DNA from 3 places in the Oliverpabstia sp. genome. Region 3 is predicted to be linked to each of the others. Evidence: riboswitches for the same ligand, from Rfam matches in the RefSeq annotation. Region 3 holds a riboswitch; each other region holds the start of a gene.
The links. Region 3 has a riboswitch for thiamine pyrophosphate ahead of thiS (sulfur carrier protein ThiS). Riboswitches for the same ligand answer to the same signal wherever they lie in the genome.
Positions count from the first base shown of each region.

Region 1: another riboswitch for thiamine pyrophosphate. It lies ahead of thiC (phosphomethylpyrimidine synthase ThiC); the one in region 3 lies ahead of thiS (sulfur carrier protein ThiS).
Region 2: another riboswitch for thiamine pyrophosphate. It lies ahead of thiD (bifunctional hydroxymethylpyrimidine kinase/phosphomethylpyrimidine kinase); the one in region 3 lies ahead of thiS (sulfur carrier protein ThiS).

Region 1 covers NZ_JALFPR010000016.1:6,050-17,181, reverse strand. Annotated here, with positions in the region: gene nifS (cysteine desulfurase NifS) at 1-343, shown strand, start outside; gene nifU (Fe-S cluster assembly scaffold protein NifU) at 385-825, shown strand; gene mnmA (tRNA 2-thiouridine(34) synthase MnmA) at 825-1,898, shown strand; gene MSA64_RS00670 (histidinol-phosphatase HisJ family protein) at 1,895-2,737, shown strand; gene gap (type I glyceraldehyde-3-phosphate dehydrogenase) at 2,853-3,872, shown strand; gene MSA64_RS00660 (phosphoglycerate kinase) at 3,980-5,173, shown strand; gene tpiA (triose-phosphate isomerase) at 5,217-5,966, shown strand; gene thiC (phosphomethylpyrimidine synthase ThiC) at 6,131-7,441, opposite strand; TPP riboswitch at 7,819-7,929, opposite strand; gene MSA64_RS00645 (homoserine dehydrogenase) at 8,125-9,411, shown strand; gene MSA64_RS00640 (AAA family ATPase) at 9,553-10,500, shown strand; gene MSA64_RS00635 (DUF58 domain-containing protein) at 10,504-11,132, shown strand, end outside.
Region 2 covers NZ_JALFPR010000055.1:19,953-31,084, forward strand. Annotated here, with positions in the region: gene purF (amidophosphoribosyltransferase) at 1-430, shown strand, start outside; gene cytX (putative hydroxymethylpyrimidine transporter CytX) at 623-1,798, opposite strand; gene thiD (bifunctional hydroxymethylpyrimidine kinase/phosphomethylpyrimidine kinase) at 1,791-2,606, opposite strand; TPP riboswitch at 2,761-2,869, opposite strand; gene MSA64_RS03525 (adenylosuccinate synthase) at 2,925-4,199, opposite strand; gene MSA64_RS03530 (glycoside hydrolase family 32 protein) at 4,335-5,648, opposite strand; gene MSA64_RS03535 (LacI family DNA-binding transcriptional regulator) at 6,110-7,159, shown strand; gene purB (adenylosuccinate lyase) at 7,274-8,707, opposite strand; gene MSA64_RS03545 (amino acid ABC transporter ATP-binding protein) at 8,820-9,578, opposite strand; gene MSA64_RS03550 (amino acid ABC transporter permease) at 9,589-10,236, opposite strand; gene MSA64_RS03555 (amino acid ABC transporter substrate-binding protein) at 10,511-11,132, opposite strand, start outside.
Region 3 covers NZ_JALFPR010000021.1:4,274-15,405, forward strand. Annotated here, with positions in the region: gene thiH (2-iminoacetate synthase ThiH) at 1-606, opposite strand, end outside; gene MSA64_RS00995 (thiazole synthase) at 610-1,383, opposite strand; gene thiF (sulfur carrier protein ThiS adenylyltransferase ThiF) at 1,503-2,150, opposite strand; gene thiS (sulfur carrier protein ThiS) at 2,153-2,356, opposite strand; TPP riboswitch at 2,530-2,637, opposite strand; gene MSA64_RS01010 (LacI family DNA-binding transcriptional regulator) at 2,721-3,713, opposite strand; gene MSA64_RS01015 (DMT family transporter) at 3,874-4,734, opposite strand; gene MSA64_RS01020 (M20/M25/M40 family metallo-hydrolase) at 4,743-5,783, opposite strand; gene MSA64_RS01025 (MATE family efflux transporter) at 5,810-7,168, opposite strand; gene MSA64_RS01030 (glycoside hydrolase family 2 TIM barrel-domain containing protein) at 7,310-10,435, opposite strand; partial or broken gene MSA64_RS01035 (LacI family DNA-binding transcriptional regulator) at 10,455-11,132, opposite strand, start outside.

The DNA of each region.
Region 1 (11,132 bases), on a different contig from region 3:
GTACTGCAAACTGAACGGACATCCAACACTGCGTCTGCCGAACAATGTAAACTTCAGTTTCCAGTTTATCGAGGGAGAATCTCTGCTGATCATGCTGGATATGGCAGGTATCTGTGCATCCAGTGGTTCCGCCTGTACTTCCGGATCTCTGGATCCTTCTCATGTACTGCTGGCCATTGGGCTGCCTCACGAGATCGCACATGGATCTCTGCGTCTGACGCTGAGTGAGGAAACCACAAAAGAAGATGCAGATTTTGTGGTTGAGCAGATCAAAGGTATCGTAGCGCGTCTGAGAAGCATGTCTCCGCTGTACGAAGACTTTATGAAAAAACAGAATAAATAATAAAAAAGATTAACATACGAATATACGGAGGAAATATAGATATGTATAGTGAAAAAGTAATGGATCATTTTCAGCATCCGAGAAATGTAGGGGAAATCGAAAACGCCAGCGGTGTAGGTACCGTAGGTAATGCAAAATGTGGAGATATCATGAGAATGTATCTGGATATCGATGACAACGGTATCATTCAGGATTGCAAATTCAAAACATTCGGTTGTGGTGCAGCTGTTGCAACCAGCAGTATGGCCACTGAACTGGTAAAAGGAAAAACTATTCAGGAAGCACTGGAAGTAACTAATAAAGCTGTTATGGAAGCACTGGACGGACTGCCGCCTGTAAAGGTACACTGTTCCCTGCTGGCTGAGGAAGCCATCCACGCAGCATTGTGGGATTATGCGGAGAAACATCACATCAAGATCGAAGGCTTAAGCAAACCGAAGTCCGATATCAGTGAAGGGGAGACCGAAGAGGAAGAATATTAATGAAAAAAAAGGTAGTTGTAGGGCTGTCCGGAGGAGTTGACTCCTCTGTGGCAGCCTGGCTGTTAAAAGAACAGGGTTACGATGTGATCGGAGTAACCATGCAGATTTGGCAGGACGAGCCGGAGCTGATCCAGGAAGAAAACGGGGGATGCTGCGGCCTTTCTGCCGTTGACGATGCCAGAAGAGTGGCGCAGATCCTTGATATTCCATATTATGTTATGAATTTCAAAAAAGAATTCAAGGCAAATGTCATGGACTATTTTGTGGATGAGTATCTGCACGGCCGCACACCGAATCCGTGTATCGCCTGCAACCGCTATGTAAAATGGGAGTCCCTGCTGCAAAGAAGTCTTGCCATCGGTGCGGACTATATTGCCACCGGACATTATGCAAGAATCGAGCAGCTGCCAAACGGCAGATATGCGATCCGCAATTCTGTGACTGCGGCAAAAGATCAGACCTATGCATTGTACAATCTGACACAGGAACAGTTAAAGCGGACACTGATGCCGGTAGGTGAGTACTCCAAAGACCAGATCCGTGTCATGGCAGAAAAGATCGGACTTCCGACCGCACACAAAAAAGATTCTCAGGAGATCTGCTTTGTGGATGATAACGATTATGCAGGATTTATCGACGGGTACGGTCAGGGAAAAGTGCCGGAAGGTAATTTTGTGGACAAAGACGGTAAAGTTCTCGGACGTCACAAAGGAATCACCCGTTATACGATCGGACAGAGAAAAGGACTGAATATCGCGCTTGGAAAACCGGTATTTGTACAGAAGATATGCCCGGAAACCAATGAAGTGGTTCTTGGAAGTAACGAAGATCTGTTTACGACCACTGTGCGGGCGAACCGCCTGAATTTTATGGCAGTGGAAGACATTCCGGAAGAGATCGGAGCTCTCGGAAAGATTCGTTATAATCACAGAGGGGATACCTGCAAAGTAAAACGAATCGGTGAAGATTTACTGGAATGCCACTTTGATACTCCGGTCAGGGCAGTGACACCGGGACAGGCACTGGTACTGTACCAGGGAGAGTATGTGCTGGGAGGGGGAACCATTGTATGACGAGCCGGAAAGAAACCATTCCATATGAAGGAAGAATAACTGCAGACTGTCATATCCACACGGAATTTTCGTCGGACAGCGAGACAAAAATCACAGATCAGGTAGAACGTGCCATCGCACTGGGACTGGATCATATCTGTTTTACAGATCATATGGATATGGATTATCCGGAGGGAGAATTCGAACTGGATACGGATGCCTATGTAAAACGGGTACTGGAGCTACAGGAAGAATACAAAGACCGGATCCGCATCTGCCTTGGTGTGGAACTGGGCATGCAGGAGCATCTGAAAGACCGCCAGCAGGCCTATATTGAAAAATATCCTTTTGATTTCGTCATTGGTTCCATGCATCTGATCCACGGAGAAGATCCTTATTTTGGAAAAATATATGAAGAAATGGGGGATGAAGAGGCGTATCGTGAATACTTCCGGGCAACTCTGGAAAACTTAAAAAGAGCACCGAAAATCCATACACTGGGACATCTGGACTATGCGGTGCGCTACGGGAAAGAGAAAGACAGATATTATTCCTATGAGAGATTTTCACAGGAAATCGATGCAATCCTGCAGTATCTGATCAGTCATCAGATTGCACTGGAAGTAAATACAGCAGGTCTTCGAATGCTTGGCTTTACCAATCCCCACCCGGATGTGATCCGCAGATACCGGGAAATGGGCGGAGAACTGATTACAGTCGGTTCCGACGGTCATGTGCCGGAGTATCTGGGCTATGGATTTGACCGACTTCCGGAATTACTGTCTGACTGTGGATTCGATTCTTATACAGTGTTCAGAAAGGGGAAACCGGAATTCAGAAAAGTTTTGGTGAAAATTTGAAAATATGCTTGAATTTTTCAGGCAAATTAGGTAGAATAATTACAGGTTGATGTTTCTTTAACAATCTTATAGAAACCTCACAAATTTTATTTACTTTTTAGGAGGAATGAAAATCATGGCAGTAAAAGTAGCAATTAATGGTTTTGGACGTATCGGTCGTCTGGCATTCAGACAGATGTTTGGAGCAGAGGGATTTGAAATCGTTGCAATCAACGACCTGACTTCCCCAAAAATGTTAGCACACTTACTGAAATATGATTCCACACAGGGAAAATATGCTCTGGCTGACACTGTAAAAGCTGGTGAAGATTCTATCACTGTTGATGGAAAAGAAATCAAAATCTACGCAAAAGCTAATGCAGCTGAACTTCCTTGGGGAGAAATCGGTGTAGATGTAGTTCTGGAGTGTACTGGATTCTATACATCCAAAGACAAAGCTCAGGCTCATATCGATGCTGGTGCTAAACATGTTATCATTTCCGCTCCGGCTGGAAACGATCTGAAAACAATCGTTTACAACGTAAACCATGAAACTCTGACAGCAGATGATCATATCATCTCTGCAGCTTCCTGTACAACAAACTGCCTGGCTCCTATGGCAAAAGCTCTGAATGACCTGGCACCGATCAAATCCGGTATCATGTGCACAATTCACGCTTACACAGGAGATCAGATGACTCTGGACGGACCGCAGAGAAAAGGCGATCTGAGAAGATCCCGTGCAGCTGCAGTTAACATCGTTCCAAACAGCACAGGTGCTGCAAAAGCTATCGGTCTGGTTATCCCGGAACTGAACGGCAAACTGATCGGTTCTGCACAGCGTGTTCCAACTCCTACAGGATCCACAACTATCCTGACAGCAGTTGTTGAAGGTAACGTAACAGTTGATCAGATCAACGCAGCTATGAAAGCAGCTTCTAACGAGTCCTTCGGATACAACGAAGACGAAATCGTATCCAGCGATATCGTTGGTATGAGATTCGGTTCTCTGTTTGATTCTACTCAGACAATGGTACTGCCACTGGAAAATGGTACAACAGAAGTACAGGTTGTTTCATGGTATGACAATGAGAATTCTTACACAAGCCAGATGGTAAGAACAATCAAACACTTCGGAAAACTGCTGAATGCATAATCCATAGGCTCATTGGGGGTCCGGTCTCTTTGGACCGGACTCCTTTTTTATACAGCTGCGGCTGTAATTGCACAGATGTGCGAATAATAAAAAGGAGGCATATGCCAATGCTTAATAAAAAATCTGTTGATAATATCAACGTAAAAGGCAAAAGAGTTCTGGTTCGTTGCGACTTCAACGTACCTCTGCAGGATGGAAAGATCACAGACGAGAACCGTCTGGTAGCAGCACTTCCTACTATCAAAAAACTGATTGCTGATGGTGGAAAAGTAATTCTGTGTTCTCATCTTGGCAAACCGAAGGGAGAGCCGAAACCAGAATTATCTCTGGCACCGGTTGCAGTAAGACTGAGCGAACTGCTGGGACAGGAAGTAAAATTTGCAGCTGATCCGGAAGTTGTCGGACCAAACGCAAAAGCAGCTGTAGAAGCTATGAAAGACGGCGAAGTAATCCTTCTGGAGAACACCCGTTATCGTGCAGAAGAAACCAAAAATGGAGACGAATTCTCCAAAGAACTGGCTTCCCTGTGTGATGTTTTCGTAAACGATGCATTCGGAACCGCTCACAGAGCTCACTGCTCTAACGTAGGTGTTACAAAATATGTAGATACTGCTGTTGTTGGATATCTGATGCAGAAAGAGATCGATTTCCTTGGTAATGCAGTAAACAACCCGGAAAGACCATTCGTTGCTATCCTGGGTGGAGCAAAAGTTTCCAGCAAGATTTCCGTAATCAACAACCTGCTGGATAAAGTAGATACTCTGATCATCGGCGGTGGTATGGCTTATACTTTCGCAAAAGCAGAAGGTGGTAACATCGGTGTATCCCTGTGTGAAGATGACTATCTGCAGTATGCTCTGGATATGAAGAAAAAAGCAGCAGAAAAAGGTGTAAAACTGCTTTTGCCTGTAGATAACAGAATCGGTGATGAATTCTCTAACGACTGCAACATGAAAGTTGTTCCATGTGGACAGATTCCGGATGGCTGGGAAGGTCTGGATATCGGACCGGAAACAGAAAAACTGTTTGCAGACGCTGTAAAAGATGCTAAGACTGTAGTATGGAACGGACCGATGGGATGCTTCGAAATGCCGAACTTCGCACACGGTACCGCAGCAGTAGCAAAAGCTCTGGCTGAGACAGACGCTACAACCATCATCGGTGGTGGTGATTCCGCAGCAGCTGTTAATATCCTGGGATTTGGTGACAAGATGACTCACATCTCTACCGGTGGTGGAGCTTCCCTGGAATTCCTGGAAGGAAAAGAACTGCCAGGTGTTGCAGCAGCAAACGATAAATAAGAATCAGATTCTGGAAAGGATACAAGAAAAGAGGAAACGTAACATGGCTAGAAAAAAAATTATTGCCGGTAACTGGAAAATGAACATGACTCCAAGTGAGGCTGTAAAACTGGTTGAAACTCTGAAACCACTGGTAAAGAATGACGAAGTAGACGTAGTATTCTGTGTACCTGCTATCGACATCGTTCCTGTAGTAGAAGCTGCAAAAGGAACTAACATCCAGGTTGGTGCTGAGAATATGTACTTCGAAGAAAAAGGTGCTTACACCGGAGAAATCTCCCCGAACATGCTGGTAGATGCAGGCGTAAAATACGTTGTTCTGGGACATTCCGAGAGAAGAGGATACTTCGGAGAAACAGATGAAGATATCAACAAAAAAATGCACAAAGCATTCGAACATGGACTGACACCTATCATGTGCTGTGGTGAGTCTCTGGAACAGAGAGAGCAGGGTGTAACCATGGACTTCATCCGTCAGCAGGTTAAGATTGGCTTCCAGGGTCTGACAGCAGATCAGGCAAAGAAAGCCGTTATCGCTTACGAACCAATCTGGGCAATCGGAACCGGAAAAACAGCTACTACTGAGCAGGCTCAGGAAGTATGCGGTAAGATTCGTGAGTGCATCGCTGAAGTATACGATGATGCTACAGCAGCAGAGATCCGTATCCAGTACGGTGGATCCGTAAACTCCAAAACAGCAGCAGACCTGTTTGCTCAGGCAGACATCGATGGCGGACTGGTTGGAGGCGCTTCCCTCAAAGAAGAATTCGGACAGATCGTAAACTACAAATAAATCCTTACATTTGTAAAAAGTAAATAAAGAAACGTGTCAAAACGCCACGAAACGCAAGAAGATCTGGTGGTATTCAGCAGATTCGATGCGCTTCGTGGCGTTTTATAATTTCATCATAATTACTTTTAAATGAAAAATACAAGATCATTTAAAAAGTGATAATTTTACAAAATATCAATATACTCTCCAGCGAGGGCTTTGTTCATGCTTCTGACAGCACAGAATTTGCCGCACATGCTGCAGGTATCGCTGTGGTCATCTTCCGGCATTCTGCTGGCGCGGATGGATTTGGCAGTTTCCGGATCTAAAGCACAGGCATACTGGGCATCCCAGTCGAGCACACGACGTGCATCTGCCATTTTATCATCTATATCACGGGCGCCGGGGATTCCTTTGGCAATATCAGCTGCATGAGCTGCGATTTTGGAGGCAATGATTCCTTGCTTGGTATCTTCTACATTTGGAAGAGCCAGATGTTCGGCTGGTGTTACATAACAAAGGAATGCAGCACCGTTCATGGCAGCAACGGCGCCACCGATGGCTGCGGTGATATGGTCATATCCGGGAGCAATATCGGTGACAAGTGGTCCGAGTACATAGAAAGGAGCTCCCATACAGATGCTCTGCTGGACTTTCATATTGGCAGCTACCTGATCCAGAGGAACATGTCCGGGACCTTCCACCATAACCTGTACATTGTGATCCCATGCACGTTTTGTCAGTTCTCCGAGACGAACCAGTTCTTCAATCTGGCATACATCGGTTGCATCTGCCAGACATCCCGGCCGGCAGGCATCACCTAAAGAAATGGTCACATCATATTCCTCGCAGATATCAAGAATTTCATCATAATACTCATAGAATGGATTTTCCTCACCGGTCATGCTCATCCAGGCAAAAACCAGACTTCCTCCACGGCTGACGATATTCATTTTTCGTTTGTGCTTTTTGATCTGCTCGATGGTTTTTCGTGTGATTCCGCAGTGGAGAGTGACAAAGTCCACACCGTCCTCCGCATGCATCCGGATCACATCTATAAAGTCTTTTGCGGTCAGAGTTGCAAGATCACGCTGATAATGAATGACGCTGTCATAGACAGGAACCGTACCGATCATAACCGGACATTCACTTGTCAGTTTACGGCGGAAAGGCTGGGTATTTCCATGGCTGGAAAGATCCATGATGGCTTCAGCACCGAGTTCCACAGCGCTCATTACTTTCTTCATTTCGATATCATAGTCTTTACAGTCACGGGAAACACCGAGATTGACATTGATTTTTGTGCGGAGCATACTTCCCACACCTTCCGCACTTAAACAGGTGTGATTTTTATTGGCGCAGATCGCTACTTTACCTTCGGCAACAAGTGTCATCAGTTTACTGACATCCATATGCTCCTTTTTGGCTACAAGGCTGATTTCGGGTGTAATGATTCCCTTGCGTGCCGCATCCATCTGAGTGGTGTAATTTCTCATGTTGTTTTGCCTCCATTCTTTTCACATACATAATAAAAAAGTATCTGTTTTTGACGTCAGCAAAACACAGACGTATCCATGCAGGACAAAAATCCATACGTCCGGACAATATATAGGAGCAGTTGCTGACGCCTGAATCAGAAAGCAGGTTCCGGGTTTCTGATGTTGAACAAAATCATAAGATTTTGTCTTTTTTACAGCGGTACAAGGTGGTGTCCCCGATGTATCGCTTTTGACAGACGGATATATTGCGAGAAGGAACAGTTCGGCGGCTTCTTGTGGAGGACTTTTTACTATGCAGTAAAAAGGACCCTTACCTGAGTAAGGATCCTGTGATCTGTATGACGAAAAAAGGAAACAGTGTGTATGTATACTTCTTTTGTCCGGTATATTTTTCCTACGTTGGCATTATCCAAATCAGGTTTTCGGGTCGAAACGGAATCACGTCTCCTCTCAGCCGGCTTTCACCAGCTCCCCGTCAGCAATATAAAGGTTGTCTTGGTGTTATTATGTATCAGAACAGGTGAAAATGCAAGAGAAAATTCAGAAACAGTAGTGTCTGGCAGGAAAATTCGGAGAAATTTCAGTGTGGCAGACACTTCGCACTTCACAAGTTCACTTTAGTGTGGTAAAATGGGCGAAAAGTGATGTTGCCCTCTGTGGCGGAAAAGGAGAAAAAGGATATGGCAGAAAGAGTCATTAAAGCAGCTTTGCTTGGTTTTGGCACCGTAGGTGGTGGTGTATATAAAGTGTTAAAAATGCAGCAGGAAGAGATGGTTTCAAAGCTGGGAGCCAGAGTGGAACTGAAGAAGATACTGGTTCGGAATATAGAGAAAGCGGCTCAGAAGACAGACGATCCGTCACTGCTTACGAATAACTGGAAAGAGATTGTAGACGATCCGGAGATTGAGATTGTAATCGAGCTGATCGGAGGCATCGAACCGGCGAGAACTTATATTCTGGAAGCGCTGGAGGCAGGAAAGAATGTCGTGACGGCAAATAAGGATCTGATCGCAGCGGACGGTCACATTCTGTTAGATACCGCTGCAAAGAACAAAAAAGATTTTCTCCATGAAGCAGCAGTGGCCGGCGGAATCCCGATCATCCGCCCGATCAAACAGTGTCTGGCAGGCAATCATATTTCCGAAGTTATGGGTATCGTGAACGGTACGACTAACTTTATCCTGACCAAGATGAGCCAGAACGGTATGGAGTTTGCCGATGCTCTGAAACTGGCGCAGGATCTCGGCTATGCGGAAAGTGATCCGACAGCGGACGTGGAAGGTCTGGATGCAGGAAGAAAAGTGGCGATTCTTGCCAGTGCAGCTTTCAATTCCAGAGTGACTTTTGATGATGTATATACCGAAGGAATCACCAAAATCACGGCAACGGATATCGAATATGCCAACGAGATGGGATGCGTGATCAAACTTCTTGGCGTGGCTAGAAACACACCGGAAGGAATCGAGGCGAGAGTCCATCCGATGCTGATCGATGTGAATCATCCGCTGGCATCGGTTAATGACGCCTACAATGCCGTATTTGTACAGGGAGATGCGGTGCAGGACGCGATGTTCTACGGCCGTGGCGCAGGAGAACTGCCTACAGCGAGTGCGGTAGTCGGTGATGTCTTTGATATTGTAAGAAATATTCTGCATGACTGCTGTGGAAGAATCGGATGTACCTGTTATAAGAACCTTCCGATCAAACATATGAACGAGATCAGCAGCAAATTCTTCATCCGTATGTTCGTGGAAGACCGTCCGGGTGTCCTGGCAAATATCGCCAGCGTGTTCGGCAACAGTGGTGTGAGTCTGGCACAGGTTATCCAGAGAAGAAAGAAAGACCAGTATGCAGAGATCGTTGTGATCACAGATGAAGTGAAAGAAAAGAATCTGAAAGATGCACTGGCAGTGGCAAAAGGAATGTCTACCGTGAAAGAAATTTCCGGTATGATCCGTGTGGCATAAATAACTTGCAAGTCCTCTCATATAAAGTTATAATGTAACTATTCGTTCAATAGTGACGAAAATGTTACAAAAACAGGAAGAAATATCAGGCAAAATGCCGATAAATACTGACTGAAGACTTTATATGGGAGGATTTTTTGCATGGAACAGTCAAGAGCCTGGGTGCAGGCGTTAAGAGAAAATATCGGAAAGGTTCTGGTCGGGAAAGAGGAGACTATTGATCTGGTACTGACCACACTGGCAGCGGGAGGACACGTACTTCTGGAAGATGTACCGGGAACCGGAAAGACGATGCTGGCGAAGTCATTATCCAGATCACTGGATGTTGATTTCGGACGTATTCAGTTTACACCGGATCTTCTGCCATCGGATATCACTGGACTGAACTATTATAATCAGCAGGCAGGTGAATTTCAGTTTCGCCCGGGTCCTGTATTTGCCAATATTATTCTGGCAGATGAGATCAACCGCGCGACTCCGAGAACTCAGGCAAGTCTTCTGGAATGTATGGAGGAACGCCAGGTGACGGTAGACGGGGTGACAAGAAAACTGGCAGAACCTTTCTTTGTTATTGCAACCCAGAACCCGTTGGAAACGACAGGAACTTTCCCCCTTCCGGAAGCACAGCTGGATCGTTTCTTTATGAAACTGTCGATGGGACTGCCGGATAAGAAAGAAGAAGTGGGAATTTTAAAGCGTTTTATACTGGATCAGCCGTATGAAACATTACAGGCAGTATGTAAAAAAGAACAGATTCTGGCAGCGCGGGAGCAGGTAAAGAAGGTTCATGTACATGAACTTCTGCTGGAGTATATGGCAGATCTGGTACAGGCGACAAGAAAAGACAAAGAGATTCTGTCCGGTGTGAGTCCACGTGGAACGATGGCGCTTCTTCGGGCATCTCAGGCGTATGCATGGATCCGGGGAAGAGACTATGTGGTGCCGGAGGATATCAAAACAGTAGCCGGTCCTGTCATGGCACATCGTCTGGTATTGTCAAGAGGATTTGGCGGGGCAGTTACCGGTCAGACAAAGATTGAGGAGATTCTGGGACAGGTGAGCGTGCCGACAGAAGAATGGGAGAGATAGCAGATGATCATTATAGTAGTACTGATCGGTGCATTTGTGATGAATGCTGTGCTGGTGAAAATCTACGGGCATCTGTGGGAAAAACATCTGGATGCACGTGTGGAATTTCAGAAAGAACCTTCTCTGGAAGGGCGGGATGCCATACTGACGGAAACCATCTATAACAGAAAATGGCTGTTTCTTCCTGTGCTGCAGGTGGGATTTCAGATGCACCGGAATCTTCGGTTTGCCGACGGAGAAAATACAAGTGTCTCGGATCAATGTTATAAAAGAGATATCTTTTCGGTAGGCAGTTATCAGAAAATTACCAGGACGATTTCATTCTACTGTTCCAGGCGTGGATATTATGAACTGTCTCAGGTGGAACTGGTGACAAGAAGTCCGCTGATGAATGGAAAATTCTATAAAACACTGGAATCGCCGGATCATTTCTATGTATATCCGCGGATGGTGGATGAGACCAGGCTGGAGATCCCCTTTCAGAAAATAATGGGAAGTGTGCTGTCCCGGAAGAATCTGTATGAAGATCCTTTTGAATTTCGGGGAATCCGGGAATATCAGCCGACAGATCCGATGCATAAGATTAACTGGAAAGTATCTGCACGGACGGATCAGTGGATGGTCAATCTCTA
Region 2 (11,132 bases), on a different contig from region 3:
TAAAAACAGCTATGTAGGCCGTACCTTTATCAAGCCTACTCAGAAGGAACGGGAATCCAGTGTACGTCTGAAATTAAGCGTCCTGGAATCCGCTGTCAAAGGAAAAAATATTGTGCTGGTCGATGACTCCATCGTGCGTGGAACTACGATCGCCAATCTGATCCACCTTCTGAAACATGCCGGTGCAAAAGAAGTGCATGTGCGCGTCAGCTCACCGCCTTTCCTGTACCCATGTTATTTCGGTACCGATGTACCGTCCAATCAGCTGTTGATCGCCTCTTCCCATTCAACGGAAGAGATCCGACAGTTAATTGGAGCTGATTCCTTAGGATATATGAAGATCGAAGATCTCCAGTCGATGGTCGGTGACCTGCCACTGTGCAGAGCCTGCTTTGACAATCACTATCCGATGGATATTCCAAAACAGTAATCGCGGAAGAAGTATCACTTCTCCGATTACATACATCACATTTTTCTTACGCAAGGCGTATACCTCTCTCCAAAGGTATGCGCCTTTTCCCTTTGTTTCACACTTTGACATACTGTTCGCATAAAGAAAAGAAGTGTCAGCAGCTTCTTCTGTCGACACCTCTTTCTGAACATTTCATTTATAATACTTTTTTTACTTATTTTTCTTTCCAGCCACTTTTCCCCAGATCAGACAAAGTACCATCGTGATCACCATATCCGGCAGTGTGTTTCCCACCGGCAGATCTACCTTCATCAACATCCGGTACAAAACAAATCCGATCACCCACAGGATCATATTGGAGATCTGGATTTCTTTTTCACTGTGATCTTCTTTTAATAGGAAGAAATCCCCGATCTGGATCGCGATCATCGGAGCAAATACCGAACCGATCAGGTATAAGAAATCCGTGATATTATCCATCGGATACACAATAGCTGCCAGCGCGCCCACAATCGTCACACCAATGGCAATATATTTTCCGTTCAATTTATGGCTCAGAGTCTCACTGGAGATTCCTGCGGAATACGCATCCAGGAAAGTCGTGGTAACGGTGGAGAAAATGATGATCAGAAGACCCACGATACCAAGTCCCGCCTTCACCATGATCTGCGCGATATCACTCTCGCCGGTATAGATGGCAGCCCCCATACCGATCAGATACATCCAACAGCTGATCACTCCATATACAACAGCACTCACTGCGGTCGCTTTGACCGGCTCTTTTGCTTCTCTTGTGTAATCACTGATCAGCGGCAGCCAGGATAACGGCATTGCAACCGCCAGTTCCACTGCTGCTCCAAAGGTCAGTCCGTCCGCTGCCACGCTCGCTGCATGGTAATCTCCAAAGAAAATAACTTTACAGAGGATCAGTGTCAGAATAAACAACGCCGCCATCGCAACTGTATTTAATTTTCCAAGATTTGTGATACCGATCACAAGCCACAGGATGATCAGTCCACCGATCACCAGACACCAGACCCAGTTACCCACACCGACTGCCTGATTGGCTGCCAGTGCACCGTCATAGATCATGATGGCCGTCCAGCCCACCAGCTGGATCACATTTAACAGGGCAAATAACAGACTGCCTTTCTGTCCAAAGCTGATTTTTACGGTTTCCATTGCACTTTTTCGCACTTTACCGCCGATCACACCTGCTAAAAATAAAAGGACGCAGCCGATCAGATGTCCCAACAAAATAGCTGCCAGACCTTTTTTCATCCCCAGAGACGCCAGATACGTTCCGGTCAGGATCTCTGCGATAGATACTCCCGCACCGAACCATATCAGTCCGTTTTCAAACAAAGAAGTCCGTTTTTCACTCATGATCCTGTACCTCCTTTGCATATTCTCCGGTAATGGCAAATCCGTGGTTCATCGGACCGCTGCCCTTGCCGAGATCCAGCATAGCTGCCAGAGCACCGGAAATATAGGCCTTTGCGCGCTCTACAGACACATCCATAGGAAATCCCTTTGCCAGGTTGGAAGCGATCGCGCTGGAAAGCGTACAGCCGGTTCCATGAGTATTCGGGTTATCGATTCGTTTTCCGTAAAACCATTGGCAGGTTCCTTCATGATAAAGCAAGTCATTGGCATCATTCACCTTATGACCGCCTTTTAACAGAACCGCACATCCGTACTGATCACCGATCACTTTAGCCGCCTCCATCATCTCCGCTTCAGAAGTGATAGTCATACCGGAAAGTACTTCTGCCTCCGGGATATTCGGTGTCAGGATCTGTGCCAGCGGAAACAGATATTCTTTTAAGGTGCTTACCGCGTCTTCACTGATCAGTCTGGCTCCGCTGGTAGCCACCATAACCGGATCAACCACGATATTTTTTGCATCATACTCTTTCAGTTTTTCTGCAATCTTTATGATCAGACCGGAGGACGAAACCATTCCGATCTTCACTGCATCCGGAAAGATATCTGTGAAAATATTGTCCAGTTCCTCTCCTAAAAATTCCTCAGTTGCCTCCATAATTGCTGTTACGCCGGTTGTATTCTGGGCTGTCAGAGCCGTGATGGCACTCATGGCATATACGCCATTGGCCATCATCGTCTTGATATCTGCCTGGATGCCGGCGCCTCCGCTGGAATCACTGCCAGCGATTGTTAATGCTGTTCTCATATTTTTTCTCCTTTGCATATGAATTCACCATTACTTTTTTATAGCGACGAAAGGTGGTGCCCCCAATCCGCCGCGTATCAAAATTGATCCACCGGATCAATTATTGATATGCAACGCAAGCCAAAACAGACACACCAAAAGGATGGTGTGCCTGTTTTTCTCTGTAAATCATCCCTACGTTGGCATTATCCAAATCAGGTTATGGGTCGAAACGCTGCCAGTCTCCTCTCAGCCTGCTTATGCAAGCTCCCCGTTTTCTATTCGTTTTTGAGAATTGCAAAATTGCAAAACAAAAAAGCAATCCCGGTATAGCATTTCTTATCTGTAGATGATATCATCTCTTCCCGGGCCATTGGAAATCATGGTGATCGGGAAACCAATCTTCTCTTCTACGAATTCGATGTATTTTCTGCAGTTTTCCGGCAGATCTTCGTATTTCTTGATACCGCGGATATCGCATTTCCATCCCGGCAGAGTTTCATACACCGGCTTTGCCTTTTCCAGCAGTGTGGTGGTCGGGAAGTCTGTAGTTACTTCGCCGTCGATGTCGTATCCTACACATACCGGAATCTCATCCAGATATCCCAGAACATCCAGTACGGTGAACGCTACATCGGTAGTTCCCTGCATACGGCATCCGTATTTGGAAGCCACTGCATCGAACCATCCCATACGTCTCGGTCTTCCGGTTGTTGCACCGAACTCGCCGCCGTCTCCGCCTCTGCGTCTCAGCTCATCTGCCTCGTCTCCGAAGATCTCGGATACGAATGCACCTGCTCCTACTGCGCTGGAGTATGCTTTACATACGGTGATGATTTTCTTGATCTCATATGGCGGTACACCTGCTCCTACTGCACCGTATCCTGCCAGTGTGGAGGAAGAAGTTACCATTGGGTAAATACCGTGATCCGGGTCTTTTAAGGATCCCAGCTGACCCTCTAACAGGATCTCTTTTCCTTCTTTCAGTGCGTTCCACAGGAACAAAGATACGTCGCATACATATGGCTCCAGCATCTTCTTGTAGCTCATCAGCTCTTCAAAAATCTCTTCCGGTTTCAGAAGCGGTTTGTGATACAGATGCTCCAGCATAACGTTCTTTTTCTCGCAGATGCCTGCTACTTTTTCTTTCAGCGCTTCCTCGTCAAACAACTCGCTGACCTGAAAACCGATCTTTGCAAATTTATCAGAATAAAAAGGAGCGATACCTGATTTTGTGGATCCGAAGGATTTGCCACCCAGACGTTCTTCTTCGTACTGATCAAACAGAATGTGATAAGACATTACCATCTGTGCACGGTCGGAAATCAGGATCTTCGGTGTCGGTACCCCTTTGGATACGATATCCTGGATCTCTTTGAAAACCAGTGGTACATTCAGTGCAACACCGTTTCCGATCACGCTTGTGGTATGATTATAAAATACACCTGACGGCAGAGTATGCAGTGCGAACTTGCCGTAATCATTTACGATGGTATGTCCGGCATTGGCTCCACCCTGGAAACGAACGATAATGTCCGCTTCTTTAGCCAGCATATCGGTAATCTTACCTTTTCCTTCATCTCCCCAGTTTGCTCCAACAACAGCTTTAATCATTTGGTTACCTCCTGACGGGTTATCATCATTTCCTTTACAAAAATGATTATACAACACTTTTCTTATTAGTAAAACTTATTATTACTTATAAATTAAAGTCAATTATAAATTTCCTTAATAAGTATACCATCTTTCTTATTTTCCCACCAGAACTTTTTCATATTTTCCGGAAATCTTTTTAGATTTTCCGTAAACCACATGGCTGAGCACATACTGACCGTCGTTGACAAAGATTTCAATCAGATGATCGTTCACCAGAATATCCAGCTGTGCCGCACCCTCGATCACCGGAGTCGCACCTACAGTTCGCACTTCGTCACATCCTTCAAGAACAGCTGACCGGTCGCCAACGATCTTTCCTTCGCTGCGGCTGATCACATACCCACCAATATTTAAGGTTTCTCCCTCAGAAAGATCCGTCCGGATCCGGAAGACTTTTCCACTCTCTGCTGCCTCTTCGGCTGTAGTTTCCGCGCTGAGGTATGCGTCCACCTGTGGATGCATGTGGAAATACAGATGTCCCTCTTTTTCTTCCACCACGCGAGCACTGCTCATCATACCGTTCCATGCCGGGCGATCCGTACTGTCTGTCACTGCCATCGGCATACGCATCCATGAGATCATCACTCTTCTTCCCTCCGCATCCAGTGTCGTCTGCGGTGCATACAGATCCAGACCGTAATCCACATAACTGTGAGTATCCGACAGCTTCAGTTCACAGGTCTTCGGATCAAATTCCGCCAGCGCCCACACAGCCTGGTCCGGATATTTCTTTTCCCCCGGTGTCAGACGCATCGGACAGCCGATGAAAATCCACTGATCATTCTGAGAAAACAGATCCGGACACTCGATCGTCCATCCGTATGATTCTGGCCGGCACTGATTTGCGTAAGTCCAGTTTTCTCCGTCTTTACTCGTATAAAAGAGAACTCTACCAGCGTCATGATACGAGCTTCCCATCATCATATAATAGCTGTCTCCGTCTTTCCACACCTTCGGATCTCTCATCTTCGGCTCTCCGACCTCTTCATCATGAACAGTCGGCAGCACCTTCTTTTTATCCCAGTTATTAAAATGGAACCCGTCTTCCGATACGATCATTGCCTGGCTCGTCTGAATGGCATCGTCCAGTACCCGGTGAATATCTTCCGGGTCTGGTTTCAGATATTTTACCGCGCTGTAATAAATCTTCAGCTTACCATCTTCTTCCAGTGCAGTACCGGAAAACACACCATTCTGATCATATTCTTTGGTTGGAAACAGTGCGATTCCCTGATACTCCCAGTGCACCAGATCCTCACTGACCGTATGTCCCCAGTGCATGGTTCCCCATTCCGGCGCATACGGAAAATGCTGAAAAAACAGGTGATATTTGCCTTTGTAATAGATAAAACCGTTCGGATCGTTGATCCAGTTTCCCGGAGCTTTTACATGTACAAGATCTTTCATTCTTATCGTTTCCTTTCTTTTGGTGCTTAAAGTAACCGGTTACTTTTTCTTTTATCATATCATTCACCTGTATTTTCGTCAACATTTTCTCAGATTTTTCATTTCCGTTTTTTTTGAATAGTGTTACCGGTTACTCGCTCTTTCCTTGTTTTTTTGAGATTTTTTTGCTATACTGGATTAAGAAATTGAAACGATTTGTAACTGTTCAGTACCTTCACAGTTACAAGCAAAAATGCATTTGAAATCACCTTCGGTGCTGGCATTTTTGCTCGTATGTCTCGGGATTTTGGCATATCCATGCCAAAACACCTCGCGGAATATTACTTACTGAATAGTTACAACAATTCAACTACAACGGGTCTGACGCGCACGATATGCCTGAGATCTTTTCCGGCAATCGTCGGAGGTTTGTACGGCTTCGACTCGTTGTTCCTATAAAAAGAATGCATGAGGCAACGATTATGGCACGAAAACAGAATGTAACCTTCGCGGACATTGCAAAATATACGAATTTTTCCAAAACAACCATTTCCCGGTATTTTAATAACCCGGATTCCCTTACCGAGAAGAACCAGAAGATCATCGCAGACGCACTGGAAAAGCTGAATTATCAGGAAAATAAAGTGGCGCGGATCCTGGCAAGCGGACAGACCGAATTCGTCGGTGTGATCATCCCGAACCTGTTTCTTCACTATTATTCCGAGATGCTTGACCGGATTCTTTCCACATATGAGACGTTTGGGTATAAATTCCTGGTGTTTTTAAGTAACGGAGATGCTGACACCGAGCGGCAGTATATTCAGGAACTTCTCGCCTACAAGATCGAGGGGCTGATCATTTTAAGCCATGCGATCCCTTCGATGGAACTTGCCAACCTGCATATCCCGATCGTAGCGATCGAGCGGGAGGATGCTCACATCAGCAGCATCAACACCGATAACTACATGGGTGCGATCCAGGCGACCAGTCTGCTCTATCGTCACAACTGTGAAGTGCTTTTCCACATCAACAATCCGACCGCCAAAAGTATCCCGGCATACGGTCGAATCGAAGGGTTTGAAGATTTTTGCAGGGAACAGCAGATTCCACACCGCGTCTTTCTCCATGAGATGAAAGATCAGACAGCTTCCCAGGAGCATCTGAAAGAGATTCTCTCCGAGATCGAGGCGGACTCTCCCGGCAGGAAAAAGGGCATTTTCGTCTCCAACGATACCCACGCCAGCATCCTGGTCAATCTGCTGGTACGAAAATACGGTAAACTCCCGGAAGACTACCTGATTGTCGGCTTCGACGACTCCCCCGCCTCCCGAAACGCCATCTTCCCGATCAGCACCGTAGCTCAGCAAATCGATGTGCTCGCTACTGAAGCGGTGAAACTTCTGGTGGAGCAGATTGAAGAACATAAAAACAGCAAACACACACCGGTCAGCGAACCGGTACACAAGATGATCACACCGGTGCTGATCCGCAGAGAGACGACGGAGAGGGATCTGTTGGCAGAAGACGATTAAACTACCTTTTCCCGCTTCCCACATAACTAAAAACTCCCCCGATTGGAATACACGATATCGTATTTTCCAATCGGGGGAGTTTTTTATACTTTATATTTTGTTATTTCCAGTCTTTTATACATTGATCTCAGCAGTCATACCCAGCAGGTCTTTATTCTCTTCCAGCATCGGGTTGATGACGTTTTTCAGGAAGGCGTCTACCTGTACGGAAGCGCGTCCTGTGTATTTTGCAGGATCCATGGTTTTTTCCAATTCTTCCAGGGTCAGGTTGAATGCCGGGTCAGCAGCGATCAGTTCCAGAAGGTTGTTGTCTTTTCCTTCTACTTTGACGGTCTTTCCTGCTTCCATGGACAGTTCACGGATTCTCTCATGCAGTTCCTGACGGTCACCGCCTGCTTTTACAGCATCCATCATGATGTTTTCCGTAGCCATGAATGGCAGTTCGGAACGCAGTCTCTTCTCGATAACTTTCGGATATACCACCAGACCGTCTACCACATTCAGGCACAGATCCAGGATACCGTCGATTGCCAGGAATCCTTCCGGAACGGACAGTCTCTTGTTGGCAGAATCATCCAGGGTTCTCTCAAACCACTGGGTAGCGGAAGTAATTGCCGGGTTCATCGCATCTACCATCACGAAACGGGACAGGGAAGCGATACGTTCACTTCTCATCGGATTTCTCTTATAAGCCATGGCCGAAGATCCGATCTGGCTCTTCTCGAATGGTTCTTCTACTTCTTTCAGATGCTGCAGAAGACGGATATCGTTGGAAAACTTATGTGCGCTCGCTGCGATGCCTGCCAGAATATTGACCACTCTGGTATCTACTTTTCTGGAATAGGTCTGGCCGGATACCGGATAGCACTGTTTGAATCCCATCTTTTCAGCGATCATCGGATCGATCTTATCGATGGTTTCCTGATCTCCGTCGAACAGTTCCAGGAAACTTGCCTGTGTTCCGGTTGTTCCCTTGGAACCCAGCAGTTTCATAGTGCTTAAGACATAATTCAGATCTTCCAGATCCAGCATAAACTCCTGCATCCACAGGGTGGCACGTTTACCTACGGTTGTCGGCTGCGCCGGCTGGAAATGGGTAAATGCCAGTGTCGGCAGATCTTTGTATTTTTCTGCAAATTTTGCCAGCTCTGCGATCACATTCACCAGTTTTTTCTTTACCAGTTTCAGAGCTTCGGTCATAACAATAATATCGGTGTTGTCACCTACATAACAGGAAGTTGCACCCAGATGGATGATTCCCTTTGCCTTTGGGCACTGTACACCATATGCATATACATGAGACATAACATCATGACGTACCTGGCGTTCTCTCTCTTTTGCCACATCATAGTTAATATCGTCTTTGTGCGCTTTTAATTCGTCAATCTGTTCCTGGGTGATCGGCAGACCCAGTTCTTTCTCGGTCTCTGCCAGTGCGATCCAAAGGCGTCTCCAGGTACGGAACTTCATATCCGGGGAAAAGATATACTGCATTTCTTTGCTTGCATAACGCTCAGATAACGGACTTACATATCTGTCTGTACTCATATATAATCTCCTTTTTCTTGTACTTGCCGCCTCTTTACGGACGGCTTACATTTTATCGGCTATACGCCTCACAACAGTAAAATTATATAATACCGGCCCGGGAAACGCAAGCTTAGTTCTGATGAAATTTTCCTAAAAATTCCTTCATTCTTGTATGGTCTGCACCAAATACCTCATCCGGTGTTCCCTCCAGTGCCACCACACCTTTATCCATAAAGATCACACGGTCAGAGATATTTTTTGCGAATTCCATCTCATGGGTCACGATCACCATGGTGATATCCAGATCCGCCAGAGATTTGATGACTTTCAGTACTTCACCGGTCAGTTCCGGATCCAGTGCGGAAGTCGGCTCATCAAAGAACAGGATCTTCGGATTCAGTGCCAGGGCTCTTGCGATAGCCACACGCTGACACTGTCCGCCGGATAACTGATATGGATAGGCATCTGCCTTATCTTCCAGCCCCATCTTTTTCAGCAGTTCCTTCGCCTCTTTGTACACCTCGCCTTTGTCCCGTTTCTGTACATGGATCGGCGCATCTGCTATATTCTTCAATACTGAATAATGTGGAAACAGATTAAAGTTCTGGAAAACCAGCCCGAAACAGGAACGGATCTCTTTCATCTCTTTTTTATCCGGATGCATCACTTTGCCATTTTCTACCCAGGCAGCTTTTTTCCCCATGTACAGGATCTCTCCGCCGTCAATCTCCTCAAGCATCGTCGCGCAGCGAAGCATCGTGGATTTGCCGGAACCGGAAGGACCGATGATAGAAACGATTTCTCCTTCTTCCACCGACAGAGAGATATCTTTTAAGACACCCAGTCCGTCAAATTCTTTTTTGATATGATTCATTTCCAACAGTTTCATGTCGACCCTCCTAGCGATAATAGTTCAGTTTCTTCTCAAACAGTTCCATCACCCAGGCTACCACATAGTTAAATACATAGTAGAAAATACCTGCGATAAAGAACGGTACTACAGTAGTCTGTGCAGCTGCAATCTGTTTTGCAACGGCAAACATCTCGATATAAGATACGGAATATACCAGAGAGGTATCTTTGACCAGTGTGATGACCTCGTTGGTGACAGATGGCAAAACGATTTTTACCACCTGTGGCAGAACGATCTTGAAGAAGGTCTGTACTCTGGTGTAGCCGAGCAGCTGTGCTGCCTCATACTGTCCGGTCGGGATCGATTCGATACCGGAACGGTAGATTTCCGCAAAATATGCCGCATAGTTCAGAGAACATCCCAGAATGATGGCTGTAAACTTATAACCGCCGATATTCATGCCCCACAGATAAAACGGTCCGAAATACCAGATCAGCAACTGCAGCATCAGTGGGGTTCCACGCATGATGGAAATATAGATCTTCACCAGCCAGCTTAGTGGCTTAAACCGGCATACGCGTCCAAAATATACGATCATTCCCAGTGGAAGGGAAAAGATCAGTGTCAGAAAAAAGATCAGACAGGTCTGTCCAAAACCCGCCGTCATCTGTCGTACCATTACCTCAATACTCATTGCATATCCTCCATATTCTACAGCACCGGGATAAACGAGCTAAAATACGCTTCGCAAATTTTACTCGTTATCGCGGCAGTCGTCAAGGTCTCGTGCAAGCACGGACTTTGACTCGTTGCTCGCGTAAATTTACTTATCCCGGGTTCGCGGTATTCGCCAAAGTCCATGCGGGCATGGACACTGGCTCATTACTCGCGAAAACATGCCCCCCGGAAGGTAGTGTCTGCCTCCCGAGGGGTTACATTTTTTCTTATCCGACGTTATTTTCGTCTTCTTATTCAGCTTTTAAAGTCACCATATCGGCGATTTCATATTTTTCTGCCAGTTCTGCAACTTTTCCTTCGTTTGCCAGTTCCTGCAGATCTTTGTTTACGATGTCACACAGTTCCTGGTTTCCTTTTTTGAATCCGATTGCATACTGTTCGGTATTCAGTGTCTCATCGAGGATCTTGAAGCCCTCTCCTCTCGAGTTCAGCTGATATTTGGCAACTCCGACATCAATGGCCAGTGCATCCAGCGCGCCTGCCTGCAACTCGGTAAATGCGGTATTGTAATCTGCAAATTCATTCAGAGATCCGAAGGTATCTGCCAGTGCTTTCTGTCCGCCTTCATCCTCACTCTGTAACAGATCCAGTGCTGCGGAAGCTGCCTGTACACCAACGGTCTTTCCTGCCAGATCGCTCAGCTGTTCGATACCGGAATCCTCTGCAACTACGATCACCTGGCTGTTATCCACATACGGAACAGAGAAGGTATAATCATCTTCTCTTCCGTTCATGGTAAATCCATTCCAGATACAGTCGATGGATCCTGAATTCAGTTCCATATCTTTGGAATCCCAGTTGATCGGCTTTTTCACCAGTTCCCAGCCTTCTTTGTCACATACCGCCTGTGCC
Region 3 (11,132 bases):
ATACGCATACTCATCCGAGTTCACCGGATAGATTTCAAGTCCGATCACTTTGAAATATTTTCTTGCGATCTTGCAGGCATTTCCGATATATTCCACTGTGGATTTGTTTCTGCTTTCTCCGGTCAGGATCAGAATCTCCTGCAAGCCTGTCTCAGCGATCGCCTGCATTTCTTTTTCAATCTCGCTTTCATTTAACTGGGCACGTTTGATCTTATTATGACAGTTGAATCCACAGTAAATGCAATAATTTTCACAATAATTCGCAATATAGATCGGTGTGAACATATAGACGCTGTTTCCAAAATGTTTTCTTGTCTCAATCTGCGCTGCCTGGGCAATCTCTTCGATGAAAGGCAGTGCTGCCGGTGATAAAAGCGCCGCAAAATCTTCCGGTGTTCTGGAACTGTGTACGATGGCCTGTTTTACATCAGCCGCTGTGTATTTGTCATAATCATACGCATGCATGGCATCTACGACCTGATCCAGGATCTCAGACCCGATATCTTCCATACCCGGCATATATTTCATATGATCGATTCTGTTTTTCTTCTGATCTTCCAGAATCTCTTCGCTTAAGATACTTTCATTGATATGCTGATTTTCCATGGTCTAGTCCTCCAAAAATCCGGTCAGCGGTGATGATGCACTTGCTCCTCTTTCGATCTGTCTTCCCAGACCGGAAAGGTAGGCGCTTCGTCCTGCTTCGATTGCCTTTTTAAATGCCTCTGCCATAACCGGCACGTCTCCGGCTGTCGCGATTGCTGTATTTGCCATAACGGCAGCCGCTCCCATTTCCATAGCCTCACATGCCTGAGACGGGCGGCCGATTCCTGCGTCAACGATGATCGGCAGATCCATCTCATCGATTAGGATCTGGATAAACTCCTTTGTCGCCAGACCTTTGTTTGATCCGATGGGTGCTCCCAGTGGCATGATGCAGGCTGCTCCGGCATCTTTCAGAGCCCTTGCCGCATTCAGGTCCGGATACATATAAGGCATAACTACAAATCCTTCCTTTGCAAGGATTTCTGTTGCTTTGATCGTCTCATAGTTATCCGGTAATAAATATTTGGAATCGTGTACAACTTCGATCTTTACAAAATCCCCACATCCCACTTCTCTTGATAATCTGGCGATTCGCACTGCCTCCTGGGCATTTCTCGCTCCGGATGTATTCGGAAGCAGGGTTACATTCTCCGGAATGTAATCCAAAATATTGGCAAGCCCCCCTTCGTTTGCACGGCGAAGTGCCAGTGTGATGATCTGTGCGTCTGCTTTTTCAATGCAGGCTTTCACAAGATCCAAAGAAAATTTTCCTGATCCTAAGATAAATCTTGATGTGAATTCATGTCCTCCAAGGCTCCATGTATCTTTTGTACTCATAGGTTTATTTCTCCTTCTTCGTAACTGTTCATTGTCTACTTAATATCTGCTGAATAGTTACCTGTATTCTTTATACTTCGTAATGGTTCACTGTTTTCACAATGTCTGCTGAATAGCTGCTATATTTCTTCTTCTCCAAGCAGCAAACGGGTGATCATATTGGCTTCATGGGCTGCGCAGATCGCAACCCTCGGAGCCATCAATCCATGTCCATAAGTCGGTTCCGTAACCTGATCCCCGCAAAGATAGAAGTTTTTCATCAATCGCCGGGTACGAATTGTATTGCTGCTTCCATACCCGGCCATTCCGGATGCGGACACCAGTTTTTTCTCCGGAAAATGCTCCAAAATTCCATTTACAAGCATGGCTTTTGCCTCCGGATTGTCAAATGCTTCACATATAATTCCTGCATTCTCAAAAAGTGAAATCAGATTCTCTTCTGTCACTTTGATGCAATCCGTCTGAATATCGATATACGGATTAATCTTTTGAAGCAGAGACTTTAAAGCATCTGTTTTATACATACCGATATGTTCTGTAAAATACTGCTGCCGGTTCAGATTCGTAATATCCACCACGTCAAAATCAATAAGATGAAGATGACCCACGCCGATACGCGCAAGTGCATATGCCACGTTGGATCCCAGACCTCCGAGACCTGCGATCGTCACCCGGCCTTCGGACAGTTTCTTTTGCTTTTCCGGTGAATGACGTTCTTCAAGTGCAGCCTGTATTTCCTCTTTTGTCAAAACCTTCGTTGTCTCCATTTTCAGCCTCCTCCTACAAATGTCACCACCTCCATGCAGTCTCCGTCTTCTAACATCCTGTCCGCATACTCGTTTTTGGGAAGGATCTCGCCATTCAGTTCTACTGCAATCCGCTTCATCTGGTATCCTGCACTTTCAAGATACACTTCTACAGAAGTTGCCTTCTCCAGTTCGATTTCTTTTCCGTTTACTTTGATCACCTGCATCTCACCTCCTTGAAGCTAAAAAAGAGTCCACAAAGAAACGTACCCTCGGTGGTGCGCCCCTTCATGAACTCTCGCTCAATCTCATTCTTTTATACCCGGATTCGCGTAAAAAAGGAGATACCAAAGTATCTCCCGTTAAATCTGTCGTAATTTTTCTGTACCTTCACAGTTACAGACTCTCTTACATAACGTTCCTACGTTGGCATTATCCAAATCAGGTATACGGGTCGAAGTTTTCAACTTCCTCTCAGCCTATCACATAAGCTCCCCGGTTCTATTTATTTGACAACCCAAGTATAATTATTTTTTTCTGTTCTGTCAAATATATTTTTTGTCTTTTTTAATTAATACATCTCTTCGCTTTTTATTTTACCCTATCTGCGCTGCCACGTACAATAAGCTTCGCAGGTACGATCACTTTTAACCCTATCTCCCTGGAGGATGTGATGCGTTCACGAAGAAGGCGAACCGCCTCCTCACCCAATAATTCCATATGCAGGCGCACTGTAGTCAGCGGCGGAACCAGATAGTTTGCCACCGCTATATCATTATATCCCACAATACTCACATCCTCCGGAATCCGGAGTCCCTTTTCACTGACTGCCCGATAACAGCCCACTGCCAGAGAGTCGTTGTTTGCAAATATCGCTGTAGGTTTCTCCTTCCCTTCCAGGATTTCCCTGCACAGCACATAACCGTCCTCCGGCGTGAAGCTTCCCACCCGCACAAGTGCCGGAGAGAATTCACCGATTCGCTCCATATATTTTTTGTAAGTTACCATTCGTTCATCATGCACTTCCTCGCCATCCTTGTCGACTTCATAGCCGCCAATAAATGCTATCTTTTTATGTCCCAGTCCTGTCAGATAATCCATCACCGCTTCCACAGAACTGTCCAGATCGTTGACTACGCAATCAAACTGATCTCCTTTTGGCATAGCATCCAGAAATACTGTAGGCTTTTTGAAGGCTTCTATCTGCCTTACCATACTCTTGCTGAACGTTCCAAGGCACAAAAGGCCATCGAGTCCTCCAAGATTCTTCAGCTCCTCCAGATTCTGGATCTGACAGCGTTCCATATTCTCTGCCTCTAGTTTTTTTTCTACCGCCAGACGGACTGTCAGATAATAAGTATCTCTCAGCTCCTCCTCTCTGGAATAGGAATAATAAACCCCAACCATCAGGTGTCGCTTCCTGCTTTTTCTTTCCCTTGCCTGATACTGAAGTTCCCTGGCAGCATCAAATATTTTCATTCTGGTCTCATCCTGCACATTCAACGTCTCATCATGGTTCAAAACTCTGGAGACTGTCGCTGCGGAAAAACCGGTACGCTCTGCGATATCTTTTATTGTAGCCATCTTAAATCCCTCTCTGCATGATACTTTTCAATATTTTTCGAATCGCATCAGCTATGTCAGTGCATTTCATGGTTTATCTTACCATATTGCCCCCAACCACGCAACGAATTGTTACGACGCTGTAACTGTGAAGGTACTGAACAGTTACACGACGCTGCCCTTATGCCGTTGTCTCCTCCGTGGCTGAATTCGCCAGAATAACCGCCGCCAGAATAATGATACATCCCAATATCATGCGCAATGTGATACTTTCATGAAGAATCATGACCGAGAACAAGGTTCCGAAGACAGACTCCATAGACAGAATAATTGCCGCCTTTGTCTCATCCACATACTTCTGGCATGCTGTCTGAAGAAGATAGCAGACCGTTGTGCTGATAATGCCGAGATAGAGAACACTCCACCATCCTTTTGCAGTAACCTGAAAATACACCTGCCCGGAGGCAATCATGAATATCAATGATAAAATACCTGCCGTACACATCTGAATAAAGTTCAACACAGATGCCCTGTACTTCTTCACAAAGATGCTTGTCAGAAAAATCTGAAAAGCAAAGCCCACTGCACATATAAGTGTCAGTCCGTCACCCAGTCCCAGGGACAGATCTTTATCCAGGGACAGAAGCCCCACCCCTGCTATCGCCAGCACTGCTCCTATTATACCTCTGAATCCTACTTTTTTCCGGCAGATCAGAAAAGCAATAAAAGGAACAATCACCACATTTGTGGCTGTGAGGAACGCATTCTTTGACGGAGTCGTATATTGCAGTCCTATGATCTGAAGAGAAAACCCAATAAAAAGAGCTGCGCCCATAAAAACTCCTGCAGTTACTTCCTCTTTTTTTATTCCTTTAAGATTCCGGATACTTATCCCACCCATAAGCACGGAAGCCAACAGAAAACGAATGGTCATGATCTGAAAAGGCGACAGACTGTCAAGAGCCATGTCACTGGCCACAAATCCACCTCCCCAGATAACAGTAACTAATACCAATCCGGCAATCGCCATATATTTTTTCATAAATCACCTTATCCTTCCAGAGGTTTCAGACAAATATCAGACCCGATTCCACATAAAAATTCCGCAAGCACGTCAATACATCCCTGCACATCCTCCATACTGCACACTTCTGCCGGATTATGCATATAGCGAAGAGGTATGGACATAACTGTTGTAGGTATCCCCCTGCCTGCCATATGAATAGCATCTGCGTCCGTACAGGTTCTTCCACATCCGTTCTCCCACTGATATTTTATATGTACATTCCGGGCAGCTTTTTCGAGTCGCTCCACCACCATTTTATGACTGAAAGAATTATGGAGGAAAACAGGTCCGCCTCCCAGAAGGATTTCTCCGTTTTCGATGGTTCTTGTTCCCTCATAATCGCTGGTATATGTAACATCAAGCACAATAGCCAGAGTCGGAGCGATTCGGGATGCACACCAGGCAGCTCCGTGCTTTGTCAGTTCTTCCCCTACAGTAGTTGCCGCATAAATTCCACATGTGCACCCTCTTTCCTTGGCCTTTTTCGCAGCCTCCAGGATAATATATCCTCCCAGACGGTCATCAAGGCCTCTTGCACAAAGTCTGTCATTTAAAAGTTCTCTGTAATCCGTGTCAAAGCTCACCGGATCACCACAGGCCACATGAGCCATGGCATCTTCCCTTGAAACAGCACCGATATCGATGATGATATCTGTAATTTCCAACTCTTTCTTATTCAGAGAGCCATGGTTTCGGACTGCGCCGTAAACCACATTTCCCTCATGCATGATTCTGACTTTCTGTCCAAGATAAGTTCCCGGATAAATACTACCCGCCTTGGATACGTGGAGCATTCCTTTCTCCGTAATATGCGATACCATGAGACCAATCTCATCCATATGTGCCGACAGCATAACCTTGATCTCTGCATCCGGATTTACAATACTTACCACATCGGCAATTTCATCCGTGTAGATCTCATCCGCAAATCCTCTTGCATACTTTATAACTTTTCTCTGAATCTCTTCCTCAAAGCCGGAAACTGATGCTGTTTCCAGTAATTCATATAAAAATTCTCTGTTCATATGTATTCTTACTCCTTTTTTCCGTTCTATACCGCGTTCATCGTCTGCTCACGCTTTTTGTTGATCCGATAATACAATCCTACACTGAGCAGGAATCTGGACACCTGATCCATCGCAATAATAATCCAGATTATTGTCAAAGGCAGCCTTAACACATAAGCAGCCAGCATACACAGAGGAATCCTTACGATCCATATGCCAAATCCCGCCACCAGCATAGGAGCATTCTTATACCCCATAGCTCTGATGGTTCCATTGTAGATCCTGGACAAATTCTGAGGTATCTGAATAAATCCCATAACAAACACATATACAACACCTATGGCCTGTAATTCAGGTTTGTCCGTCATCAGAGTCATAAAGAACCGCGGAAGGAAAATCAGCAGCACCGAAGTTATCGAGCTGATAAATACTCCCACTTTCAGTTGTTCTTTAAAGTAAACTTTTCGCAGTTCCTCATCCTGCATACCAATTGCTCTGGCTGCCAGTGTAGTGGATGCCGTACTAAAACCAATGGCCGGCATCTCCGTAATTTCCTCTGCCTGTATACCCAGCTGATATGCGGCAAATGCCTGGTTTCCGTAAAATAGTATCACTTTACTCAAAATGATAGCAGAAACCTGCCAGAATACGGTTTCCAATGCTGCCGGAATTCCTGTAGTATAGATTTCGTAGATACATTTTTTATCAAAACTGAAAAATCTATGCTCAGATGGTACTTTTCGAAACAGTCCACCCTTCTTTTTATATAAAAGGTACAGTCCTGTACCTGCACCAACTGCCTGTGCCGTCAAAAGAGCGGTAGCCGCACCTTTTATTCCCATGCCCGGAATACCGAAGGCACCAAAGATAAAACAGTAACCACAGACAATATTGACCACATTCATAAGAACCGCAATATACATAGGAATCTTTGTATTGCCGTATCCCTGGAAAGAGGCTGTAACCACCGTCGTGATCACCACAAACGGGAATTCGAATATAATAGTCTTCATATACCCCTCTGCCAGAGAGAGGATCTGGGGATCCTTTGAAAAAAATCCAAGAAAAAGCGGTGCCTTAAAGTATAACACCACCTGAAAAATAAACACAATAATCATTTCCGTAAGAATGGTCTGCTCCGCAATCTTCCTGCAATCCTGATGTCTGCCCGCACCGTATGCCCGGGCGATCAAAACCGTAGCCCCAATTGCCACTCCCTTATAAAAACACCATAATGTATCCGTAATCCGAATACAGATCCCCTGTGCGGAAATGTCATTTGCAAGCAACCGTCCAACCATTGCCGTGATTACCAGGTTTGCCGAAATCTGAAGTATGTTTTCCAGTATCATCGGAATAATGATTTGATAAATATCTCGTTTTATAACTTTTTTTCCGTACACAGAAACCTCCATCCTTTTTAAAACGGGTGTTTGAATATACTTCAGACACCCGTTTTATTATGCTTTGTTTATAAATATGACTATGCTTCTATTTGCCGAATTTGGCTTTCATTTCCTCCTTCCATCTTTTCCCTTCCTTTCTTACTTTCTTCTGTATTGCTCGGCCCGCTCTGCCAGCGATTCCTTCCCGGTTCCGAAAATCTTCCAGGTAAATGTAAACGGTTCCGGATACAGTTTATCTTTTTCCAGACACTCGGCACCCCAGCTTGCACTTCCCAGACCATGCTGTGCATAATCAACAGATAATTGGATATTTTCCGTTCTGTGAAGTTCATTTGTATGTGTCGCCTGTGTCAGGTTTTCCTGTGTATAATGTAATGCTCCAAAAGAGAATTCTTTATCCGATGCGATACAGATTCCATTACCCGCCTCTGTCACAAACGCAGCCCAGCGAGTATCCTCATGATTACCTGTCTCCTGAGGCAGTACATAAGGGAAATAGAAATCTTCCACGTTCTTCTCCCAGCAGCCTATCGCGTTGCCTTCTTTACAGTCCGGATATGTTTCCAGAGGTCCTCTTCCGTACCAGACTGCCTGTTCACAGGCTTTATCCAGCACAAACCGCATACCGATCCGCGGAAAACTCTCCGGAAGCTGCACACCGGTTGGCACTCCGTGATAACTCATGGTTATAAGACCATCTGCCTGAATGTGATATTCAGCCTTCACAATGATTTTCCAGTCAACCGTTATCGGTGCATAGATCTGTGAAACGGAGATAACCACTTCCTGTTTCTTCTCCTCTACCGTCACCTTTTCAACAAGGTTTGTCATGGCTTTCAACATCGCTTTTTCCCAGATTTCAGCCACATTCTTGTCATTGTCAACAGGTGCTCTCCAGAAGTTCAGCCCCAGTCCTTTGCAGATTAACCGTTCGCCATTCAATGTATAACCACTTAAATATCCATGAACCCGGTCAAACTCGGCAGTAAAATTCTGGCCTTCCACATAAATAATTCCTGCTTTCTCCACCATATGCAGTTCTCCGGAGCTTCCGTTATCTGCCGGCTCTTTCACTGTCTTCCGAACTGCTTTATTGAGACATTCCTGATGGAACGCAACCTCATGATGAGCTTCCTCCGACCAGATCTGTTTTTCTTTGTAACATACTGTGATCGTCAGCCAGATATCCTGTTCATCGCACCATGCTCCTGACTCTGCAGAATCATATACCGTGATGCGTTTGCATCCATGTGGTGCTACCTCACTCAGATCCACCTTACCTTCCAGCAGAATTCCCTGCAGTGTATGAACCTTGAATGTACCTTCAAGATGAGACAGGTCAGTAAAATCATATTTATTACAAACTGTAATTTCACCTGTGGTTTTATCAAAATCGATAAATGTTACCGGCTCCATTACTTTTTTCACCTGTAAAATACCTGGCGTCGGTCTTCTGTCTGCCTGGATCAGTCCATCACAACAAAATGCCCCACTGTTTGGATAATCCCCGTAATCTCCGCCATATGTATAGTAAGCTTTGCCGTTGCTGTCATATTTTTTAATACCGTGATCAACCCACTCCCAGATAAAACCGCCCTGCAGCCTTGGATATCGTTCAAATATTTCCCAGTATTCTTTTAATCCTCCCGGGCCATTTCCCATTGCATGTGCGTACTCGCATACTACATGAGGTTTCTTCTTTGCAGTGTCTCTTCCCAGGATCTCCAATGCCTTATGTCTGGTATACATGGTACTGTACACATCAGCTATAGAAGCATCCCTGTCTTCCTCGTAATGAACCAGTCTGGTTGGATCATACTCTTTTATAAATCTTCCGCTGGCTACAAAGCTGCTTCCGAATCCTGATTCGTTTCCCAGTGACCAGAACAGAATACTTGGATGGTTCTTATCCCTTCTTACCATACGTTCCGCACGATCCACATAGCTTTTTTCCCAGATCGTATCATCACTGATCTTATTCATGTTTTTGGTATAAGCCATCTGGTTACACTCCAGATCAGCTTCCTCCATCACATAAAGTCCAAGACGGTCACACATATCCAGAAAATCAGGATGTGGCGGGTAATGCGAGGTTCGTACTGCATTGATATTGTTCTGTTTCATCAGATACAGATCAGCCAGCATATCCTCTTTTGTAATGCATCGTCCTGTATTTTCATTCCAGTCATGTCGGTTTACTCCTTTTAATTTGATAGCCTCTCCATTTACCAGGAATAATCCGTCTTTTACACAAATATTTCTGAATCCTGTCCACTCTCCATAGGATTCCAGAACTTCTCCCTGTTTCTTCAGGGTAAGGATCACCCGATATAACTCAGGGTGTTCTGCTGACCAGGGTTTTATATTCTCCAGAATTACCTCTGTCACATATTCTGTCTCGCCTTTTTTACCACTTATCTCGCGGCTCTCACTGAAGATGACCTGTTCGCCGTCCATTACTTCCATCTCAACAGTAAGCGCCGTCTCATCCTCCGTATGATTTTCAAACACTGCATCCAGGCAAATCTTTCCGGTTGTTTCCTTCTTTTGAAGGACACCCGGATCATTCTGTTCCATAACCAGATCAGATACGATCCGCCAGTCCAGCATATGATGTTTCGGTCTCCGGATCAGAGATACATCTCTGATAATTCCGGCAAACCACCACATATCCTGATTTTCCAGATAACTGCCATCACTGAATTTGTAGACAATCACCGCCAGCACGTTTTCCCCATCCTGTAATGCTTCTGTCACATCGAATTCAGCTGTGTTACGAGGCCCCTGGCTGTATCCTATGAATGTACCGTTGAGCCATACGTGATAAGCACTCTCAACTCCGTCAAACCTCAGGATATATTCCCTGTCTTTTTGTTTCTCCTCCTGAAAAGTGTACCGGTAAACACCCGTAGGATTGTCTGCCTGTATGCCCGGGTCGTCCAGAATCGGGAACAATGCTATCGCATCATTATAATGTGGATAATCATAACCATTCAGCTGCCAGTGTCCGGGAACCGGCATCATGCCAAACTCCCGATCGTCATATGCCTTCTCCATACATGTGTCAGGAACATAAAACGGTGACTCATAATAAGCAAATTTCCACTGTCCGTTCAACAGACGGTAATTGGAACATTCTTCTCTTCTTCCCTGTCTTGCCGATTCCTTATTCGGATAACCACAATAAAACGGTCTGACCGGAAGACGATTTCTTCCAAGGACTTCTACGTTACTCCAGTCCATGTGTTTGTATACGTATTCCATATCTTTCCCCTTTCTACTTTTATTCAGGGCAACTTTCCCTGAGAATCAACTGATTTGGTACAATGATTTTTAAACCTTGTTCTCTTTTCGTGTAAAGACATTCCATCAATGTCTTTGCTGCCATCATTCCGACCAGGTCATTATGTAACTTCACAGTGGAAAGCCCGGGAGTTACAAAGGATGCCACCTGATCATCGTTACACCCGACAATCGCCACATCACCCGGAACAGAAATTTTCTCTTCTTTCAAAGCTTTCAGAAAACCGATGGCCATGGTATCGTTTTCCACAAATACCGCTCGTGGAAGCCTTCCTTTTCGGATAATTTCTTTTCCCAGCTCATATCCAAGCTGTGTGTGATTGGATGGACACAGGTAGATATTTTTCTCATCATACTTTCCAAGACTTTTCATAATCTGCCGGAAATAAAGAAAACGTTCATCCCTGTGAATCTTGCCATTCGCTTCCAGCCCGTATGTCCCCATATATCCGATAGAATCAAATCCTTTTTTCAGGAAAATATTTATAACTTTCTTTACTGCCTGTTTGAAATCGTTTATCACGCAATCAGCTGTAAGCGATCCATCTTTCAGGTGAAAGTCCGCACATACCACCGGCAATCCGGAATCCAGAACAGCCTGTCTGAACACCTTCTTTTGATACCAGAGTGTGGAATATCCTACAAAGATCAAACCCTG